One region of the Paenibacillus durus genome, then DNA from elsewhere that is predicted to be linked to it. Evidence: riboswitches for the same ligand, from Rfam matches in the RefSeq annotation. Region 1 holds a riboswitch; each other region holds the start of a gene.

The links. A riboswitch is a leader RNA that binds a small molecule or an ion and turns the genes downstream of it on or off. The one in region 1 is predicted to bind thiamine pyrophosphate.
Region 2: another riboswitch for thiamine pyrophosphate. It lies ahead of PDUR_RS09440 (thiamine phosphate synthase); the one in region 1 lies ahead of thiC (phosphomethylpyrimidine synthase ThiC).
Region 3: another riboswitch for thiamine pyrophosphate. It lies ahead of PDUR_RS01850 (ABC transporter substrate-binding protein); the one in region 1 lies ahead of thiC (phosphomethylpyrimidine synthase ThiC).
Region 4: another riboswitch for thiamine pyrophosphate. It lies ahead of PDUR_RS12540 (ABC transporter ATP-binding protein); the one in region 1 lies ahead of thiC (phosphomethylpyrimidine synthase ThiC).

The regions. Positions count from the first base shown of each region.
Region 1 is NZ_CP009288.1:3,483,650-3,487,273, reverse strand. Features, by position in the region: gene thiC (phosphomethylpyrimidine synthase ThiC) at 63-1,799, opposite strand; TPP riboswitch at 1,886-1,999, opposite strand; gene PDUR_RS14750 (Gfo/Idh/MocA family protein) at 2,041-2,979, opposite strand; gene PDUR_RS14745 (helix-turn-helix transcriptional regulator) at 3,099-3,624, shown strand, end outside.
Region 2 is NZ_CP009288.1:2,104,758-2,108,381, forward strand. Features, by position in the region: gene PDUR_RS09430 (hypothetical protein) at 1-274, shown strand, start outside; gene PDUR_RS09435 (SDR family oxidoreductase) at 420-1,292, shown strand; TPP riboswitch at 1,431-1,532, shown strand; gene PDUR_RS09440 (thiamine phosphate synthase) at 1,646-2,296, shown strand; gene thiS (sulfur carrier protein ThiS) at 2,302-2,505, shown strand; gene PDUR_RS09450 (ThiF family adenylyltransferase) at 2,511-3,539, shown strand; gene PDUR_RS09455 (thiazole synthase) at 3,582-3,624, shown strand, end outside.
Region 3 is NZ_CP009288.1:390,901-394,524, reverse strand. Features, by position in the region: gene PDUR_RS01855 (EAL domain-containing protein) at 1-709, opposite strand, end outside; gene PDUR_RS28470 (hypothetical protein) at 755-910, opposite strand; TPP riboswitch at 1,037-1,149, shown strand; gene PDUR_RS01850 (ABC transporter substrate-binding protein) at 1,349-2,416, shown strand; gene PDUR_RS01845 (thiamine-binding protein) at 2,482-2,775, shown strand; gene PDUR_RS01840 (ABC transporter permease) at 2,772-3,533, shown strand.
Region 4 is NZ_CP009288.1:2,928,127-2,931,750, reverse strand. Features, by position in the region: gene PDUR_RS12550 (pentapeptide repeat-containing protein) at 1-520, shown strand, start outside; gene PDUR_RS12545 (aminoglycoside phosphotransferase family protein) at 547-1,488, shown strand; TPP riboswitch at 1,518-1,621, shown strand; gene PDUR_RS12540 (ABC transporter ATP-binding protein) at 1,737-2,498, shown strand; gene PDUR_RS12535 (ABC transporter permease) at 2,479-3,252, shown strand; gene PDUR_RS12530 (ABC transporter substrate-binding protein) at 3,252-3,624, shown strand, end outside.

The DNA.
Region 1 (3,624 bases):
ATTAGTCACTCAACTTATTTTCGGGAGTTAACGCTCATCTAGCTGGAATGTTCACTCACATATTACAGATACAAACCATGCTCCGCCTCTGCAAACTGCTGCGATTTCTCTTTCATTCCCCGCTCAATCGCTTCGCTGTCCTCCAGATTATGCTGCTTGGCGTACTCCCGAATGTCCTGAGTAATTCTCATGCTGCAAAATTTCGGTCCGCACATGGAGCAGAAATGCGCCGTCTTGGCGCCCTCTGCTGGCAAAGTCTCGTCGTGATATTCGATCGCCCGCTCGGGGTCGAGCGACAGCTGGAACTGGTCCTTCCAGCGGAATTCGAAACGGGCTTTGGACAGCGCGTCGTCCCGCTCCTGGGCTCCGGGATGCCCTTTGGCCAGGTCGGCCGCGTGCGCCGCGATCTTATAGGCGATGACGCCTTCGCGGACATCGTCCTTGTTCGGGAGGCCCAGATGCTCTTTGGGCGTCACGTAGCAGAGCATGGCGGTGCCGAACCAGCCGATCATCGCCGCGCCGATGGCGGAAGTAATATGGTCGTAGCCCGGCGCAATATCCGTCGTGAGCGGCCCCAGCGTGTAAAATGGAGCCTCTTTGCACACTTCCATCTGGCGGTCGACATTTTCCTTAATCTTGTGCATCGGGACATGGCCCGGTCCTTCAATCATGACCTGCACATCATGCTTCCAGGCAATTTCGGTCAGCTCGCCAAGGGTGTCCAGCTCAGCGAACTGCGCTTCGTCATTGGCATCGGCGATGGAACCCGGCCGCAGGCCGTCTCCTAGAGAGAACGCGATGTCGTAAGCCTTCATGATTTCGCAGATTTCCTCAAAATGGGTATACAGGAAGTTCTCTTGATGATGGGCGAGGCACCAGGCCGCCATGATCGAGCCGCCCCGGGACACAATGCCTGTTACCCGTTTTGCGGTCAATGGGACATAACGCAGCAGTACGCCCGCATGGATCGTGAAGTAGTCGACGCCCTGTTCCGCCTGCTCAATCAGCGTATCGCGGTAAATTTCCCAGCTCAGCTCATGCGCCTTACCGCCGACCTTTTCCAGCGCCTGGTACAGCGGCACCGTGCCGACAGGCACCGGGGAGTTGCGGATAATCCATTCCCGGGTCGTATGAATATGGCGGCCTGTCGAAAGATCCATAATCGTATCCGAGCCCCAATGGGTAGCCCAGCGCATTTTCTCGACTTCTTCATCGATTGAGGAGGAGACCGCAGAGTTTCCGATATTGGCGTTAATTTTTACAAGAAAGTTCCGGCCGATGATCATCGGCTCGCTTTCCGGATGATTGATATTACAAGGAATAATGGCTCTGCCGCTGGCGACTTCGTCCCGTACAAACGCCGGATCGACATTTTCGCGGATGGCGATGAACTCCATTTCCGGCGTGATGATCCCTTTACGGGCATAGTACATTTGCGTAACATTGGCTCCGCTCTTGGCGCGCAGTGGCCGCCGCTTGAGTCCCGGAAAGATTTCCGCGTTAGGGTCCTGCTCCAAATTCCGCAGCCCGTTATCTTCCGGCTTTACATCCCGGCCCTCGTATTCCTCGGTATCGCCGCGTTCCAATATCCAGCTATGACGGAGCGGGAGGAGTCCTTTTCGGATATCCGTACACATCTGCGTATCGGAATAAGGGCCGCTAGCGTCATATACCCTCACAGGGGGATTAGGAGTTGCGCCGTCAACCCCGTCAGTATCGCTCAGCGTAATCTCGCGCATCGGCACCCGAATATCCTCCCGAGAACCCTTAACGTACACTTTTTGACTTTGACTTGTCATTTCATTTCCTCCTCTAATTCATTATGAAGCGCCAGAGGAGGCCAGGTACGCAAAAAAGACCGCATCCGAAAGAAGCGGTCTTTGAACATACAAAGCCTGTGACGATTCCTCCGCTGGCATTACCCAGATCAGGTATTACGGTCGATGGCATATGGCCATCCTCTCAGCCCGGCTGTTTCCGAGCTCCCGTGTCTATGAAGTTGTCTATAACAGAATATACTAATCCCTGGAAAAGCACAAGCTACTTTTGCTTTATTTGTCGCCGAATTTTAAGCGCGCTCTCCATTGACTTGGCGGCTCCCTCCAAAGAAAGGAGCGAATCGCTCTTCTGCCCGAAACATTGCAGCGCGTGTTCCAGGCTTTTGGCGTAAGGGTTGGCCTCTTCCAGCACAAGGCGCTGCTCTCCGGAGGCGCTGTACTCGATCAACAGAGGTTCGGAGCGGCCGTTCCGGTCACTCTCGTGAAAGACCAGCTTGGCGGATTCGAAATACGCTTCATAAAAGGCAGTAAACGGATACTCATCAGGCATTCCCGAGGAAGAAATGACCTCAGCAAAAGTGCTTCCCTCCCGGAAGAACGCCCGAACCAGCGACTGCCGTTTGTCCTCATATTCCGCTCCCCAGGCGGATACTAACTCAGGACAATCCATAATTCCGCTAATAAAATCCAGCTCATGAATCATGAGATTGACGGGGAGGGACTCCAAACCGAGGTCGCCCCAGATCGGCGGCGTTTCCCTTTTCAAGGTGAGGGACAGCAGCTTGCCGTATGTACCCTTTAGGCAGGATTCGCGTAAATAGGCGTAAGCCGGGTCAAAATGGATAAAACGGTTAACGAGGACTCTTGAGCCGCAGCGCCTTTCAGCAATCAGCATGGCCGCAGCCTCTTCCATAGAGCAGCACACGGGCGTTTCGCAGAACACATGCTTTCCATGCTCAAGCGCCTTGACCGCAATCTCGCAGTGAAGAGAGGAAGGCAGGCATAAATCGATGACATCAATGTCCGGATCGCGCAAAATTTCGCCGATATCCCGGGCAATCTCTACATTTAGCTCCTTCTCCAGTTGCTCCAGCTTGTCAGGGTTCCTGCCGAACACGACCAATCGTTCACACAAATTCATCGACTTCAGCAGGCTGGCATGATATGCTCCAAATCCTGTTCCGAGAACGGCTACATTCATAAATTCCAACTCCTTCAATTGTTCTGACTCTATGATATACTTGTATTGTTGACAGCAGAATGGCAACGATTTGAGATTATTTGTGAAATATTCTGTCCGCTGATAAAAGGAGGGGCGTGATGAGGCTCCATCGGCTGGTTGCGATATTATTGCTGCTGGAATCAAGGGGTAAGCTGAAAGCAAAAGAGCTGGCGGAAGCGCTGGAAACCTCCGTCCGTTCGATTTACCGCGATGTGGATACGCTGGCTGAAGCCGGTGTTCCGATTGTCAGCGTTCCGGGTCCCGCCGGTGGTCTTTCGCTGATGGAAGGGTATACGGTTGATTTAAAAAGTCTACATAATGATGACGTTGTTCATCTGTATCTAACGGGACTCGGCATATATTCCGGCGCGGGAACCGAATCAGGACATAAGCTCCGAAGCGCACTGCTGAAGCTTGAAAAGACACTGCCGGATGAGTACAAACCGGATTTGCTTAAGGCTAAGTCCCGGTTTTATTTTGACGATACGCCCTGGTGGCGCGAGCGCCTCGATGCTCCCTGCTTGGAAACGGTTCGTGCCGCGCTTTGGAAATCGCATAAGCTGACCATCCATTACCGTAAACCGGGAGGGGAGTTGTACATCCGGAACGTGCGGCCCTACGGGC
Region 2 (3,624 bases), 1.4 Mb from region 1:
CCAATATGGCTTGGTCATTCAACTGCTTACCGGCGGCTACATGATGACCAAAGGCGAGTACTCGGTCCCGTGGATGATTATAGTTACACTGCTGCTGCTCGCCATGTTCGCTTTGGGCGGCATTATGAGCAAGCCACTGCGGCTTGCGGCCTCAGGCATAAAGCAGAGCCGAGACGTCTCCCGCGAAACCGGCAAAATCCGCACGTTAAGCGCGCTGCTCGCGGTGTGCTTGCTGGTTATGGTTTTCTTTATGGTTTTTGATGAGATTATTTGAAAATTAGCTAAAGCCCGGCCCACGTCGCCCGTCTCCATTTGGAGGCGGGTGTTTGGTTATTGTGAGCAGGAACGAATAATTGCACATCCCAAAGACATCCTAAGGAAAGTCTATATTTTACAACTTTTCGAAAGGAGAATGAAATATGTCTGAGAGTAATCAGCAAGCCCAAAAGACATTGCCGCCGCAGCATCAGGATCGTAGGCCCGGTCTGGAATCGGAGATGACGCCCCGGCCTAAATACGAACCGGCGGGATACAAAGCGGCGGGTAAGCTTCTCGGTAAAGCGGCGCTGATCACAGGCGGAGACAGCGGCATCGGCCGCGCGGTAGCTGTTGCTTTTGCCAAGGAGGGGGCCGATGTAGTCATTTCCTATCTCAATGAGCACTCCGATGCAGAGGAGACGAAGCGCCAGGTCGAACAGGAAGGACGCAAATGTGTTCTCGTCTCCGGCGATATCGGCGTCGAAGTCTTCTGCCAGGATCTTATCAACAAAACAGTGGAAGGGCTGGGCAAGCTGGATATTCTTATTAACAATGCGGCGGAGCAGCATCCGCAAGAAAGAATCGAGGATATCAGCTCCGAGCAGCTGGAGCGGACGTTCCGCACTAATATTTTCTCGATGTTCTATTTGACAAAAGCGGCTATGCCCTACTTGAAACATGGCTCGACGATCGTCAACACGACGTCGATTACGGCTTACAGAGGAAATCCTCAACTGCTGGACTACTCGTCCACCAAAGGGGCGATCCTCAGCTTTTCGCGTTCACTCGCCATGAATTTGGTGGATAAAGGCATCCGTGTCAACGCGGTCGCGCCGGGTCCGATCTGGACGCCGCTCATTCCGTCCACCTTCGACGAGAAGAAGGTCAGTGAGTTCGGCGGAACACAGCCAATGAAACGGCCGGGACAGCCTGAAGAACTGGCTCCGGCTTTTGTCTATCTGGCTTCCGATGATTCATCGTATGTAACCGGACAGGTTATTCATGTGAATGGCGGCGAAATCGTTAACGGTTGACGACTCTTAACGTATCCCAGAGGATTTCTGCTGAATATGCAAGCCCCGATCCAAATCACGCGGATTGGGGCTTTTTCATGAAAAGGTGGTATGAAAAGGAAATTTATGATACGCTGTGAAAGATCAATAGTTGCATAGCGTGAACACTAGGGGTGCCGCAAGGCTGAGACGAACGCAAGGTTCGGACCCTTTGAACCTGATCTGGTTTATACCAGCGTAGGGAAGTGGAGAGTGAATATCTGCATCCGGGCCTGTCAAGGCTCGATCCCATTTGCAGTTTCCGGCCGCCTTCCTTCGGGAGGGCGGTTTTTTGTGCTGCTTATGACAAATAAACACAGGAGGCGAATAGGGCTATGTGTCCGCCAAAGTCAAAGGACCCCGAAATTCATCTCATATCCGGCGGCGGGACGTTAATGGACAGCTTTATCTTTATCGCTGCGGCCGTAGGTCCCTTTGTAGACTATATTCATTTGCGGGAAAAAACGCGCACAGCGGAAGAATTGTACGCAGCGGTCGAGAAGATGCGCAGCCTTGGGATACGCCCTGAACAAATCGTCGTAAACGATCGGTTGGACGTTGCGCTGGCCTCTGGCGCCGGAGGCGTTCAGCTTGCGGGGCACAGCCTCCGGGCCGCTGCGGCCCGCAAGCTGTCTCAGAGCCTGCGCATTGGCCGTTCCGTCCATTCCCCGGATGAAGCAGCTGCTGCCGCAGACGAAGGGGCGGATTACTGCCTCTTCGGGCATATATACGCCTCGGCCAGCAAGCCGGGTCTCCCGGGGAGGGGACTGGACAGGCTTGCGGAAACCGTGCGTGCCTGCCGGGTTCCGGTCATTGCGATTGGCGGCATTGAACCGGGCAATGCAGGACAGGTGATTTCATGCGGCGCGGCGGGCATTGCCGTACTCTCGGGCATCTGCGGCGCGTCCGATCCTGTGGCGGCCGCAAAGTCTTACCGTGCTGCCGTCCGGGCTGCCGCTCAAGAAGCCGGATATGAAAGGAGGTGAGGGCAATGAAACTCTATATCAACGGGAACGAGACCGAGCTGGACGAGGCTTGCGCTACGCTTGCGGATCTGCTGAGCCGCCCCGAATGGAAGGAACGGAAGATGATTGTTGAACTGAACGGCATGATCGTGGGCAGGGATGATTTCGGAACGGTCCCCCTTGCCGACAGGGACCGCATCGAGCTGGTGCATTTTGTGGGAGGAGGCTGAGGCCGGTGAATTTCGCCGGAGAGGACAGATACAGCAGGCAGGAACGGTTTTACGGGATTGGAGCCGAGGGCCAGAAAAAGCTGGCGCAGGCGAAGGTTCTGATTATTGGCGCTGGGGCGCTTGGCTCCGCATGCGCGGAGACGATGGTGCGCTCGGGTGTGGGCAAGGTGACCATCGTCGACCGGGATTATGTGGAGTGGAGCAACCTGCAGCGTCAAAATTTGTTCAGCGAGCAGGATGCGGCTGAGCGGATTCCCAAAGCGGTAGCTGCCGCCCGCAGGCTTCGCAGCGTTAACTCCTCTGTGGAAGTTGAAGGCATCGTTGCGGATATTACTGCGGAGGAGATCGGCCTCTATACCCGAGGGATCGACCTAATTCTTGATGCGGCGGACAATTTCGAGGTGCGGATGATCGTAAATGATATTGCCTCGCGAGACGGTATCCCCTGGATCTATGGCGCCTGCACCGGCAGCTACGGCATTTCAATGACGATTGTTCCGGGGCAGAGCGCCTGTCTTCACTGTCTGCTGGACAGTGTCCCAGCCGGAGGGGATACCTGCGACACGGTGGGGATAATCGGTCCCGCCGTGCAGATGACGGCTGCCTACCAGACGGCCGAAGCGCTGAAGTGGCTGTCAGGGAACGTTAGCGCGCTGCGCGGGACACTGGTCTCTTTCGATCTATGGACGAACCGTTACTCGTCGGTAGATACGTCCAAGCTGAAGCGCGCCGACTGCCCGTCCTGCGGCGCTAAACGCACTTATCCTTATTTATCGCCGGGCAGTCATTCCAGAACGGCCGTACTCTGCGGGCGGGATACGGTGCAGATTCGCCCGCCAAGCCAGATGAGACTTGATCTGGAGGAGTGGGAGCGGCGGCTGTCCGCCTATGGCCGGGCGGAGCGGAATCCCTTTATGCTGTCTTTGACACTGGAGCAGCACCGTATGGCGATCTTTCCCGATGGCAGGGTGCTCGTTCACGGAACGGGTGATCCCGCCGAAGCCCGGTCGCTGTATCACCGTTATTTTGGCTAACTATCAAGCATTCTATTAACCGAATAGGGGAGGATTATTATTATGCAGGATGCATTACATATCGGGGGCAAAGCCCTATCCAGCC
Region 3 (3,624 bases), 2.9 Mb from region 1:
CGGCAAAAATATGGGTGAGATGCGAAATATCGCCGATTTCCTCCGTTTCCACCACCTCAAGCACAAAATCCTCCGGTCTCAGGCCCTGCTGCTGAATCGCCTCAAACGTATGGGTCAGACAGTACTCGGGATCGTAAATGGAAGAGGGCAGAAAATTGATGAACCGTTTAATTCCGTGAGGCAGCAGCCTGGCGCTGGCTTCAATGGCGGAAATGCGCGCGGCCCGGTCCAGAAAGGAATGAAATCCGCTTTCTCTTGCCACCTCAAAAAGGATATGCGGCTGAAACGGAGTACCTTGCGGCAGCGGCCGCAGCAAAAACTCAAAGCCGACAATCCGCTCGGAAGAATCGACAATCGGCTGCAAATAACTGCAAAATTCTTTATTGGCGATAATATCGATGAGTGAATGATTGCTAAAGCGGACCTGAAGCTGGGAGAGCGACATCCACCGTTCCAACTCGCTTGGAGGTTCTGTTCCGATTATGGATATGGTCAGAAGCGCCGCTTCCTTCGCGGATTCGATCAGTTTCATCACATTCAGCAGCTGTTCCCGGGTGCTGTAAGAAATCTCGCATACTTCTTCCTGATAAGATTTAATTTTAAAACCGGACGCTTGAACAGCGGATGCAAGTGAGGGAGATGCGCGCCGAATTTTTAGGATTCCCTTGTCTTCAATGGGTTCAATAGGGGAACAATGAATACAGTTCATGAACACCCTCCTTTGGGCCTACAAAAATGCAGCAACCTGAGGTCATTATAGCATGTTTTTCTGGAAAAGACGGAAATTCACCCCAAATAACCGCCACATTTCGCGTAATTTTTTTCCAAATCCCGATTTTTTAATTTCCCAGATTATTTCCCGGCAAAAGCTGCGCTTTTCTCTAATCCTTCGCACCGATGCTTCTGCCATTCACTGTTCCCTGCTGCATGGACAACGGTATTATAAATGACGGCTTCAGGATGGGCCGGGGCACTGGACAACTTCAGAGCCTTGCGTCTATAATTACAGCGTAAACAGCAAAGAATACCCGAAACTTCATAAACCTTGGGGTGCTGGAATTACGGCCGGCTGAGAGTGTATCCCGCAAGATACTGACCCTTATACCTGATCTGGATAATGCCAGCGTAGGAAAGCCTTAAGCGCGTGGTCCTGAAGGACTGCCGCCGTCATGCACTCCGCCGCGTCCCGAATGTTCAGGGGCGCTTTTTTGGCTTTTTCAGATTTGCGCAAACTCCCGTGGTCCGCCAAGCGGCTTCGTGATTTGCGGGTAAGCTTTAATGAAGACGGGAACACCTGCCGTTTCCGGCATCGGGCTTCGGGGCGGCAAGACAAAGGAGAGACGATATAATGGGAGTAAAAAAATGGTTAACACTGTCCCTGACCTGCCTGTTCATACTGACGGCGGCGGGATGCGGCGGCAATAATTCGGGAGGAAATGCCGGCGGCGCTCAGGGAACCCCTGCTTCCGCATCGCCGGGGGCTTCCGCTTCCGCCGAAAGCTCGCCCAAAGCGGCGACGCCGGTAAAGGTCGCGCTCGACTGGACGCCGAACACGAATCACACCGGACTGTATGTCGCCAAAGAGCTCGGCTACTATTCGGAGGAGGGCCTTGACGTCGATATTGTGCAGCCGGGAGCGGCGGGCGCGGATACGATGGTCACTTCGGGAGAAGCCGCCTTTGGCGTCGGTGCACAGGACTCTCTGACGATGGCGCGCATTCAGGGTGTTCCGCTCGTATCCATCGCGGCGATTATCCAGCATAACACGTCCGGCTTCGCGGCTCCGGTTGACCGGGGCATCAAGTCGCCGAAGGATTTTGAAGGCAAAACATACGGCGGCTGGGGATCACCGGTCGAAGAAGCTTCCATGAAGGCCATTATGGACCCGGTCGGCGGCGACGTGAAGAAGGTCAAGCAGGTGACGATCGGGGAAGCCGATTATTTTACGGCCGTTAAGCGTGACATTGACTTTGCCTGGATTTTCTACGCCTGGACCGGTATTGAAGCGAAGCTGCGCGGCGAGCCACTGGATATGCTCTATTTGAAGGATTACGCGCCGCAGCTCGATTACTATACGCCGGTGCTGACGACGAGCGAGAAGGAAATCGCCGAGAATCCAGAGGTGGTCAAAGCCTTTTTGAAGGCGACGTCCAAGGGTTATCAATATGCGATCGACCATCCGAAAGAGGCTGCGGATATTCTGATCAAGGCGGTTCCCGATCTTGACGCGAAGCTCGTTCAGGCCAGCCAGGAATGGCTCAGCCCGAAATACAAGGACGACGCCGCACGGTGGGGCGAGCAGAAGACCGAAGTATGGAAAAATTACGCCGACTGGATGTACGGACTGAAGCTGCTGGACAAGCCGCTTGCGGCCGATAAGGCGTTCACGAATGAGTTTTTGCCGGACGGGCAGTAAGTTTAATAGAATTAAAATCTTGATTCACGGGGTTCACAATTAATGACATGAAAGGATGATAGGGAATGGCAAGTACGCTGCTGAGCATTCAGGTGATTCCGAAAACGCCGGGAGGCGAAGATGTAATTCCTTATGTGGACAAGGCGATTGAGGTCATTCAGCGCTCCGGCGTGAAGCATCAGGTCAATGCGCTGGAGACGACGATGGAGGGCGAACTCGCCGACCTGCTCGAAATTGTCCGGGAGATGCAGGAGGCGCTGATCGAAGCGGGCTGCCCGAGCGTCATCTCGCAAGTCAAGATCGCCCATAACCCGGGCGGAATCAGCATGGACAAGCTGACGGAGAAATACCGCCCGTGAGTTCCAGGTGGAGACAAATCTGGCCGCCCCTTGTGGCGGTCATCTTGTTTTTGGCGCTGTGGCAGGTGTCGGTCTCCTGGTTCCATGTGGAAAAATGGATGCTGCCCGCTCCCACGGACATTTGGCGGGAAGGCATTGCCAGCGCCTCATCCCTTAAAGGGCATACGCTGGCGACGCTGCGGCTGACGATGATCGGCTTTCCGCTCGGCGTGGCTGCGGGCCTGATCTGCGCCGTACTTCTGCATATTGTGCCCTGGACGGCGCGCGCGCTCTACCCGCTGCTGATCTTAAGCCAGAACGTGCCGGTTATCGCGCTGGGTCCGCTGCTGGTGATCTGGTTCGGCTTCGGCCAGCTGCCGAAGATTATTCTCATTGTTCTCGTGTGCTTCTTCCCCGTGGCCGTCGCGGGCATGGGCGGGCTGGCCCAGACCGACCGCATGATGCTTCAATTCATGAAGATGGCGGGCGCCACGAGGCGGCAAATCTTCACCAAGCTGGAGCTGCCCCATGCGCTGCCCTCCCTGTTCTCCGGCATTAAAATATCCGCCGCCTACGCTGTAACGGGCGCCGTGGTGGCGGAGCTGATCGGCGGAAACAACGGGCTTGGCTACTATATGCAGATACAGAAATCGGCGTACCGTACAGACCGGATGTTCGTCGCCATTATTCTAAGCGTGCTGCTGAGCCTCTTGCTATTCGCCGCCGTTGTCCTGCTGGAGAAATGGCTGGTCCGCTGGAAGCCGCGGCGGGACGCATAGAAACGGTCGCACAGAACGTGTATAGACAAGCTGTATGAAAAAGAGTTATAGAAGGAGGCTGCTGAAGTTGACGCGTAAGATCTTTTCGTCT
Region 4 (3,624 bases), 560 kb from region 1:
GCATGAAATGCAATATTACTTGAACGAAGCGCTCAGTTTGGAAGAAACTCGGCCGATTCATACAGATTTGCGGAATGTTCTTGAAAAAACGGAAGAGCTCACCCGTCTGAATCCGCGCTCGGTTCTGGAGCTTAACGTCCCCGCCCATCGGGCGACTGTCAATGACCTGCTTCTGCAAGCAAGTGAACGGGTACGGGCAAAAGCTGCGCCGAAGCATAATAACAATCAAAAATTACAGAACAAAATCCGCAGGGGCAGTGACCTCATAGGCGCAAATCTAAGAGGAGCCGACCTTAGAGGAGCTAACTTGCGAGGCGCTTTGCTTATTGCATCCGACCTGAGAGATTCCGACATGAGAGTAACTGATCTGATCGGCGCCGACTTTAGAGATGCCGACCTTAGCGGCGCTGATCTCAGAGGGAGCATTTTTCTTACGCAAGCACAAGTTAATTCAGCTAAAGGCGATAGGAATACCAAGCTGCCGCCTTCATTACGCAAGCCCGATCATTGGTCAAAATAATGGCGCGATCGAAGGAGGCCGATACGATGGATAACAGTGTTACGGAAAAAACACTTCGCAGCGTCCCCTTCCTGCACGCAGAAGCAAGCATCGAGCCGATTAATAATGGCTATTCCGGCGACCATAAATACCGGGTGACGCAGAACGGGAGCAGCTATCTGCTGAGGATCTTCGATGACGGACTATATAGGAACAAGCTGGCCGAATTCGATGCGCTGAAAAAGATGGAAGCCTACGGCGTCAAATGCTCAAGGCCGCTGGAAATCGGGTTACTGCCTGACACCGGGCTTGGTTATTACGTTCTTACATATATAGAAGGCGAAGATGCAGCGGATCAACTGCCGCTTTACTCTCCTGAAGAGCAATATCGCATCGGATACGAAGCGGGTAACGAACTGAGAACCATTCATCAATGCAAGGCGCCGCCCGGAATGTCCTCGTGGGCCGAGCGAAAAACGGCAAAGCATCGGCGATATATGGAGGAATACGATAGACTCGGGGTACATATCCACGGCGACTCCAAAGTGATGGAATTCATCGAGGGCTGCCTTCCGCTGATGAAGGAGTCACCGAATCTGCTTCAGCATGACGACTTCCATACGGGAAATCTTATTGTTCAAGATCATCGGCTGGCGGGCGTTATCGATTTCAACCGGCTGGATTTTGGTGACCCTGTGCATGAATTCATCAAAGCCGGCTTTTTCAGTTCGGAGGTCAGTGTGCCTTTCTGCATAGGCCAGATTAAAGGATATCATCAGGGACAGGAGCCGGATGAGTCGTTCTGGCAGCTATATTCCCTCTATACAGCGATGGGCCTTATATCATCCGTTGTATGGAGCATTAAATTCGTACCTGAAGAAATGGACGATATGATGGCCAGAATCCATCGCGTGATGGAGGATCATGCCGGTTTCGAGTCCGTGAGACCCAAATGGTACATTGAGGGATCGGCTAGGTATATGGTATAGTAAATAAGCTTATAACCGAATAAAGACCGCAATTTCACTAGGGGAGTCGTCCGACTGAGACGAAGCCGCGAGCTTCGGACCCTTGGAACCTGATCTGGATTATACCAGCGGAGGGAAGTGGAACCTAAAGCTTACCTATCTACGCCGCGCAAGGTTTAGCGCTTGTACGGCAGATATCTTGGAGGCTCGTTCATTTCTCTGACTGAAATGGACGGGTCTTTATTCATGTTAAGGAGGGTTGACCGACTATCGAAGAGCTTTTATCTCTCCGCCGGCTTACTTTTTCGTTTCCGCAGCAGAAGCCGGTATTTTCCGATCTTTCGTTAACGATCCGCCAGGGTGAATTCGTCAGCATTATCGGTGCCAGCGGCTGCGGCAAAAGCACGCTGTTCAAAGCGATAGCCGGACTGCTTGCCAAGGCGCAGGGAGAAATCACGCTGCAAGGCTGCGCCAGCGGTGAGAACCGGCTCGGCCAAATCGCCTACATGCCTCAGCAGGACCTGCTGATGCCTTGGCGTACTGTGCTGGACAACTGTCTGCTGCCGCTGGAGATCAAGGGCCGGGCGGGCAAGGGCGCAGCGGCCTCGGTCCTAGACATGCTGGAGCGTTTCGGACTCGCCGGTTATGAGCTTGCCTATCCGCATGAGCTGTCCGGCGGGATGCGGCAGCGGGCCGCTTTTCTCCGGACACTTATGACCGGCGGTAAGCTGATGCTGCTTGATGAGCCGTTCGGCGCGCTTGACGCCATGACGAAGCGGGACATGCACCGCTGGCTGCTGGAGCTGTGGGGAGAGCTTGGGCGAACGGTTATGTTCATCACGCATGATCTGGAGGAGGCCATTCTGCTCAGTGACCGCATCTTTCTGATGCCGCCTAGCAGCTCCGGCCCCCTTCATGAGCTGAACGTGGGACTGCCAAGACCCCGGCGGCTGGAAATGAATTACGAGCCTGGCTTTGTCTCTTTACGGGCCGAGTTGGAGCGGAGGCTGTATGAAACGCGCACCGTTTAAGGAAGGATCACGCCGCTACGGAGCCTTCCTTCTCCTGCTGCTGCTAATTCTCGCTGTGTGGGAAGCGGCCGTCCGCTCAGGATATGTTCCGTCCTTTATCCTCCCTGCGCCCTCCTCGATCTGGACCGCATTGGTACAGAACACCGGACTGCTGTTGGGTACGCATCTGCCAACCACCTTAGAAGAAGTAGTGGTCGGCTGCCTGATGTCGCTGGTTGGCGGCATTTTGCTCGGGATCGGCATGCACCTGTCCAAGGCGCTGGAAAAAGCGCTCTATCCCTTTATCATCATCAGCCAGACGATTCCGCTGATTGCGCTCTCCCCCATTTTTATTATGTGGTTCGGTTATTCGCTGTGGAGCAAGGTCGCCGTCGTCTTTCTGACCGCGTTCTTTCCGGTCGTTGTCGGCGTCTACGACGGACTCGCCAAAAGCGGCGGCGCCTACAAGGAGCTGCTGCTGACCATGGGCGCAAGCCGCAGGCAGCTGCTGGTCAAGATCGGCATTCCGCTTGCGCTCCCCTCCTTTTTCTCGGGGCTTAAGCTGTCGGTGGTGTACTGCGTGATCGGCGCAACCATCGGAGAATGGCTTGGGGGAACGCGCGGACTAGGTTATTACAGCCGCCGGATGGCGGGAAGCTTGCACAGCGCCGAGATGTTCGCCGCGATCGCTCTCCTGTCGGGTCTCGGTGTAGTACTGTTCCTGGCCGTCCGGCTGCTGGAGCATCAGATTCTTAAGAAAAGAGGTTCTTATTGATGAATTTTTTTACCCGTATTAAAGCTATAATGGTCCTGCCTGCTATCTCGCTTCTTCTGGTAACCGCCGCTTGCGGCGGCTCTGCGCCATCCGGCGACTCCAAGGCTCCTGCCTCTCCTTCGCCTACCGCTTCTCAAGCGGCAAGTCCGGCGGAGCCCGCGCACAAGCTGACGCTTATGCTCGACTGGTACCCGAACGCCGTGCATTCTTTTTTGTACACCGCTCAGGAAAAGGGCTTTTTCGCCAAACAGGGAATTGATGTGGAAATCCAGATGCCGGCGGACACAAATGATGCGCTGAAGCTCGTCGCCGCAGGCAAGGTCGATCTGGCGCTAAGCTACCAGCCGCAGGTGCTGATGGCCCGGGGGGAGA